DNA from 2 places in the Streptomyces sp. NPDC050704 genome. Region 1 is predicted to be linked to the other one. Evidence: riboswitches for the same ligand, from Rfam matches in the RefSeq annotation. Region 1 holds a riboswitch; the other holds the start of a gene.
What was found. A riboswitch is a leader RNA that binds a small molecule or an ion and turns the genes downstream of it on or off. The one in region 1 is predicted to bind thiamine pyrophosphate.
Positions count from the first base shown of each region.

Region 1 (3,202 bases):
GCGTCCAGCCGCGGTGAGCAGCAGCGCCGACGCATCCGCGTCAGGCACACCGGGCCCTTCGGACCAAGCAAGCTCGGCGCGGACTACGGAAGACCCGACCGGAAGATTGGCGCCCTTGCTCATGGATCTCGCTGTCATACAGCCAGTGTGCCGAGCCCGGCGAGCCGAGGCCTCCCTTCCTCCAAGTCTCATCCGAGGTGATGCCCCAGCCCTCGTGGCCCAGGGCCCGGGCTCGGGCTCGGGGCATCACCGCTGCCTCGGTCGGCCCTGGCTCAGTCCGCCAGTGGCAGGTACACCCGATTTCCCGCGGCCGCGAACTCCTTCGACTTCTGCGCCATTCCCTCCTCGATCTCCGCCTGCGAATCACCGTGCTCGCGGCGGATGTCGTGTGAGATCTTCATCGAACAGAACTTCGGCCCGCACATGGAGCAGAAGTGCGCCGTCTTGGCCGGCTCGGCCGGGAGTGTCTCGTCGTGGAACTCTCGGGCCGTGACCGGGTCGAGGGCCAGGTTGAACTGGTCCTCCCAGCGGAACTCGAAGCGGGCGTCCGACAGTGCGTCGTCCCACTCCTGTGCGCCCGGGTGTCCCTTGGCGAGGTCCGCTGCATGGGCCGCGATCTTGTAGGTGATGACGCCGGTCTTGACGTCGTCACGGTTGGGCAGGCCCAAGTGCTCCTTGGGCGTGACGTAGCAGAGCATGGCCGTGCCCCACCAGGCGATCATCGCGGCACCGATACCGGAGGTGATGTGGTCGTACGCCGGCGCGACGTCCGTCGTCAGCGGGCCGAGCGTATAGAACGGAGCTTCATCACAGATCTCCTGCTGAAGGTCGATGTTCTCCTTGATCTTGTGCATCGGGACATGCCCCGGGCCCTCGATCATGGTCTGTACGTTGAAACGCTTCGCGATCCTGTTGAGTTCCCCGAGCGTCTCCAACTCGGCGAACTGCGCACGGTCGTTGGCGTCCGCGATCGAGCCGGGCCGCAGGCCGTCGCCGAGCGAGTAGGTGACGTCGTACGCGGCGAGGATCTCGCAGAGCTCCTCGAAGTTCTCGTACAGGAACGACTCCTTGTGGTGGGCCAGGCACCACGCCGCCATGATCGAGCCGCCACGCGAGACGATGCCGGTCTTGCGGTTCGCGGTGAGCGGGACGTACGACAGGCGCACGCCGGCGTGGACCGTCATGTAGTCCACACCCTGCTCGGCCTGCTCGATGACCGTGTCCTTGTAGATCTCCCAGGTCAGCTCCTCGGCACGGCCGTCGACCTTTTCCAGCGCCTGGTAGAGCGGGACCGTGCCGATGGGGACGGGGGAGTTGCGCAGGACCCATTCACGCGTCGTGTGGATGTTGCGGCCGGTGGACAGGTCCATGACCGTGTCGGCGCCCCAGTGGGTCGCCCAGGTCATCTTCTCGACCTCCTCCTCGATGGAGGAGGTGACCGCGGAGTTGCCGATGTTGGCGTTGACCTTCACCAGGAACCGCTTGCCGATGATCATCGGCTCGATCTCCGGGTGGTTGACGTTGGCCGGCAGCACGGCCCGGCCCGCGGCGATCTCCTCGCGTACGACTTCGGGCGAAACGTTCTCCCGGATGGCCACGTACTCCATCTCGGGCGTGATCTCACCCCGCCTCGCGTACGTGAGTTGCGTCACGGCTTGTCCGTCGCGGCTGCGCCGCGGCTGGCGCGGACGCCCGGGGAAGACCGCGTCGAGGTTGCGCAGTCCGCCGCGCGGCGAGGTGTGCTTGATCCCGTCGTCCTCGGGACGAAGGGGACGGCCCGCGTACTCCTCGGTGTCGCCCCGGGCGATGATCCAGTTCTCGCGCAGGGGTGCCAAACCCCTGCGTACGTCGGTGTCGACGGTCGGATCGGTGTACGGGCCGGAGGTGTCGTACAGGGTGACCGACTGTCCGTTGGTGAGGTGCACCTGACGGACCGGCACCCGCAGGTCGGGGCGCGAACCCTCGACATACGCCTTGTGCCAGCCGATGGACTTCCCGGTCTCGCCGCTCTCGGGTGAGGCGGACTCCCCACCGCTGTCGCCCGGAGCGAACGCCCCGTTTGTCTGGCTGGAGGCAGGCGTGCGTACGTCCTTGTTGGTCATGAGACCTACTCCCTACGCCGGCATTACCCGGTAACAGGTTCGGCGGTCGACGCAGCGGCTTCCGTCCGCCGATGTTTCATGTGAAACATCGCTGGGACGAAGGTCAGCGCCCTCTCAGCCCGGTGCTCCGAGCTCCCGCGTGTGCAAAGGTGACTCCACGCTAGCGTCACAATGGGCGCGGTGAACAGTGGGCCCCCGCCGTTCTTGCGATGATCGGTCGGTGACCACGACGCAGCAGCCCCCACCCCCACCGTCCGAACCACCGCACGGACGCGGCCCCGACGGCCATGGGCACGAGGGCGGACATGGACACGGAAACGACGGACCAGGACCGGGCGGCGGCGGTAACTGGTTCGGTGGCGGCAGCGGTGAGGGACCAGGCGGCGGGCACGGCCACTCGCACAGTCATGGGCCGGCCGCCCCTGTCTCGATGCACCTGCGAAAGGTCATCGCGGCGGTACTGATCCCCTTCGCCGCGGCGGTCATCGTCGGGCTCGCGGTGCTCTGGCCAGGCGGTGCACCGGGGCACGAACGCACGGGGGTCGGCTTCGACCGGCAGACCCAGCAGGCCACCGTGACCAAGCTCGACAAGGTGGACTGCAAGTCCGTGAACGCCTCGGGGGAGACCCCGACCGGTGACACCTCCACCGCCGAGGGCTCGTCGGCGCAGCAACAGGCAACCGGCACCTGCAAGAAGGCGACGATCCGCGTCGACAGCGGCAAGGACAAGGGCCGTACCTTCACGGAGATCGTCCAGCCGGACTCCTCGCGGCAGCTGAAGCAGGGCCAGGAGGTGATCGTGGCGTACGCGCCCGACGCCCCCGAGGAGCTCCAGTACTCGGTCACCGATGTGAACCGCAGGCTGCCGATGGCGCTGCTGGCAGGTATCTTCGCCGTCGCCGTGGTCGTGGTGGGCCGGTTGCGTGGCCTCATGGCGCTGATCGCGCTGGCCGTCAGCTTCCTCATCCTGACGTTCTTCATCCTGCCCGCGATCCTGCAGGGTTCGAACCCGCTGGTCGTGGCGGTGGTCGGGGCCAGCGCCATCATGCTGATCGCTCTCTACATGTGCCATGGGCTCTCGGCCCGCACGTCCGTTGCGG
Region 1 is NZ_JBFAHW010000010.1:134,598-137,799, forward strand. It holds gene AB0I18_RS08075 (VWA domain-containing protein) at 1-138, opposite strand, end outside; gene thiC (phosphomethylpyrimidine synthase ThiC) at 273-2,102, opposite strand; TPP riboswitch at 2,095-2,251, opposite strand; gene AB0I18_RS08085 (YibE/F family protein) at 2,323-3,202, shown strand, end outside.

Region 2 (3,202 bases), on a different contig from region 1:
GCGCCTGCCAGGTCGTGAACCACAGGACGTGCCGGATGTCGGACTGGGTGAGTACGTCGCCGATCCGCCCGAACTGCCAGACCCCGTCGATCTTCAGCCCGCGGGCCACGATCGCCGCGACCGGGTAGGCGAAGAAGACCGCGAAGAACGCGACGGGCACGGCCATGAGACCGAGCCGAGCCGCGCTGTTCGTACGCGCGCGCGGCTTCGCCTCGGGCGACTTCGCTCCGGACAGCTCCGCTCCGGACGGCTCCGCTCCGCGCGGTTCTGCTTCGGGCGGCTCTACTTCAGTACGAGCGAGGTCCACGACTTGACCCACTGGTCCCGGTTGTCGGCGATCTTGGCGGGGTCCAGGGTCTCGGGATCCTCGGCCTGCGGTCCGAACTTCGTGAACTCGGCGGGCACCTGAGCGGCCTCGCGCACCGGGTACACGAACATGTTGAGCGGCATGTCGTCCTGGAACTTCTTGCTGATCAGGAAGTCGACGAGCGCCTTGCCGCCCTTCTCGTTCCTGGCGTTGCTCAGCAGCCCCGCGTACTCGACCTGCCGGAAGCAGGTGCCGGCCGCGACGCCGGTCGGTGCGGTCTTCGGCTTCGGGTCGGCGTAGATGACCTCGGCGGGCGGCGAGGAGGCGTACGAGACGACGAGCGGCCGGTCCGCCTTGGCCTTCTTGCCGCCGGCGGAGCCCGAGAACTCCTCGTTGTAGGCCTGCTCCCACCCGTCGACGACCTTCACGCCGTTGGCCTTGAGCTTCTTCCAGTAGTCCTGCCAGCCGTCATCGCCGTACTTGGCGGCGGTACCGAGCAGGAAGCCGAGTCCGGGCGAGGAGGTGGACGCGTTCTCGGTGACGAGCAGGTTCTTGTACGCGGGCTTGATCAGGTCGTCGAAGGACGTCGGCGGGGCCAGCTTGCGCTTGCTGAAGTAGGCCTTGTCGTAGTTGACGCAGATGTCTCCGGAGTCGATGGGCGTGACCCGGTGCTTGTCCTGGTCGGCCCGGTACTCCGGCAGGATCAGGTCGGAGCCCTTGGCCTCGTACGACTGGAACAGCCCGTTGTCGAGTGCCCGTGACAGCAGGGTGTTGTCGACGCCGAAGAAGACGTCGCCCTGCGGGTTGTCCTTGGTGAGGATCGCCTTGTTGACGGCCTGTCCGGCGTCGCCGTCCTTGAGGACCCTGACCTTGTACCCGGACTCCTTCTCGAACGCCGTCAGCACGTCCTTGGTGTAGGCGAAGGAGTCGTGACTGACGAGGGTCACGGTCTTGGATCCGGAGCCGGAGCCGCCGGTCTGGTCGTCGGAGTCGGACGAACCGCACGCGGCGAGCGTGACAAGGCCCAGCCCGACGGCCACGGCCGTGAACTTCCTGGTGGTGCTCACTGACTTTCCTCCTGGGTTACCAGGAAGAGACGCGGCCCTGCCCGGGAACCTCTGAAAGTTCCCGGGCAGGGCGCAACAGCTCGAGTAATGACCGAACTTCCTACCCAGAATGACCTGGGCAAGGTTCAGAGGGTCTGCGGCCCGCCAGGTCCTTTCATCCGTGACCCGGCTACCGCACTCTCAGCGCTGTGGCGCTCCCCTGTCGGAATATGAAGATGTGCTTACGGGGCCAGCGTACCGCCCTATCGCTCGGTGGCCGCGAGCTGCCCGCACGCCCCGTCGATCTCCTGGCCGCGGGTGTCCCGGACGGTCACCGGCACGCCGTGCGCCGCGATGGCCTCGACGAACGCCTTCTCGTCCTCGGGCCGCGAGGCGGTCCACTTGGAGCCGGGCGTCGGGTTCAGCGGGATCAGGTTCACGTGCACGGGCTTGCCCTTGAGCATCCGGCCGAGCCGGTCACCGCGCCACGCCTGGTCGTTGATGTCCCGGATGAGCGCGTACTCGATGGAGAGCCGACGGCCCGACTTGGCCGCGTACTCCCATCCGGCGTCCAGGACCTCACGCACGTTCCACCGCGTGTTGACCGGGACGAGGGTGTCGCGCAGCTCGTCGTCCGGTGCGTGCAGGGAGATGGCGAGGCGGCACTTGAAGCCCTCGTCGGAGAACCGGTTGATGGCAGGGACAAGCCCCACCGTCGACACGGTTATCCCGCGCTGCGACAGCCCGAGCCCGTCCGGCTCGGGGTCGGTGAGGGCCCGGATGGACTGGACGACCCGCTTGTAGTTGGCGAGGGGCTCGCCCATACCCATGAACACGATGTTGCTCAGCCGCGCCGGGCCACCGGGGACCTCACCGTCCCGGAGTGCCCGCATCCCGTCCACGATCTGGTGCACGATCTCGCCGGTGGACAGGTTCCGGTCGAGACCGGCCTGTCCGGTGGCGCAGAACGGGCAGTTCATCCCGCACCCGGCCTGCGAACTGATGCACATGGTGACCCGGTCCGGGTACCGCATCAGCACGGACTCGACGAGCGTGCCGTCGAAGAGCCGCCACAGGGTCTTGCGGGTGGTGCCCTCGTCGGTGGACAGGTGCCGCACGACCGTCATCAGCTCGGGCAGCAGCGCCTCCTGGAGCTTGGCGCGCGACCCCGCGGGGATGTCGGTCCACTGCTCCGGATCGTGCGCGTACCGCGCGAAGTAGTGCTGCGAGAGCTGCTTGGCGCGAAACGGCTTCTCACCGATCGCGGCAACCGCCTCTTTACGCTCGGCGGGCGTGAGATCGGCAAGGTGCCGCGGCGGCTTCTTGGCTCCGCGCGGGGCGACGAAAGTGAGTTCTCCGGGCTTAGGCATAGCCATACAAGTGTCGCAGACATACGAAGAGGGACCCGCCACCCTGTGGACAACGGGCCCCTCACGTACGTTTATGCAGGTCAACCGGTCAGCCGGTCGATGGGTCAGCCGGGTCAGCCGGACCCCACGAAGATCACCATCAACAACCACACCACCGGAGCCGTCGGCAGAAGCGAGTCGAGGCGGTCCATGATCCCGCCGTGCCCCGGCAGCAGCGTGCCCATGTCCTTGATGCCGAGGTCGCGCTTGATCATGGACTCGCCGAGGTCGCCGAGCGTGGCGGTGACCGCGACCGCGAAGCCGACGAGCAGGCCCTGCCACCAAGTGCCGTCGTCGATGAGGAACTCCATGCACAGTGCGCCCCCCACCATCGCGAAGGCGACCGCGCCGAGCAGGCCCTCGCGGGTCTTGCCGGGGCTGATGCGCGGGGCGAGCTTGTGCGTGCCGAAGCGCCAGCCGATGGCGTACGCGCCGGTGTC
Region 2 is NZ_JBFAHW010000024.1:94,388-97,589, forward strand. It holds gene AB0I18_RS16885 (iron ABC transporter permease) at 1-166, opposite strand, end outside; gene AB0I18_RS16890 (thiamine ABC transporter substrate-binding protein) at 283-1,374, opposite strand; TPP riboswitch at 1,454-1,585, opposite strand; gene rlmN (23S rRNA (adenine(2503)-C(2))-methyltransferase RlmN) at 1,617-2,723, opposite strand; gene AB0I18_RS16900 (phosphatidate cytidylyltransferase) at 2,837-3,202, opposite strand, start outside.
Region 2: another riboswitch for thiamine pyrophosphate. It lies ahead of AB0I18_RS16890 (thiamine ABC transporter substrate-binding protein); the one in region 1 lies ahead of thiC (phosphomethylpyrimidine synthase ThiC).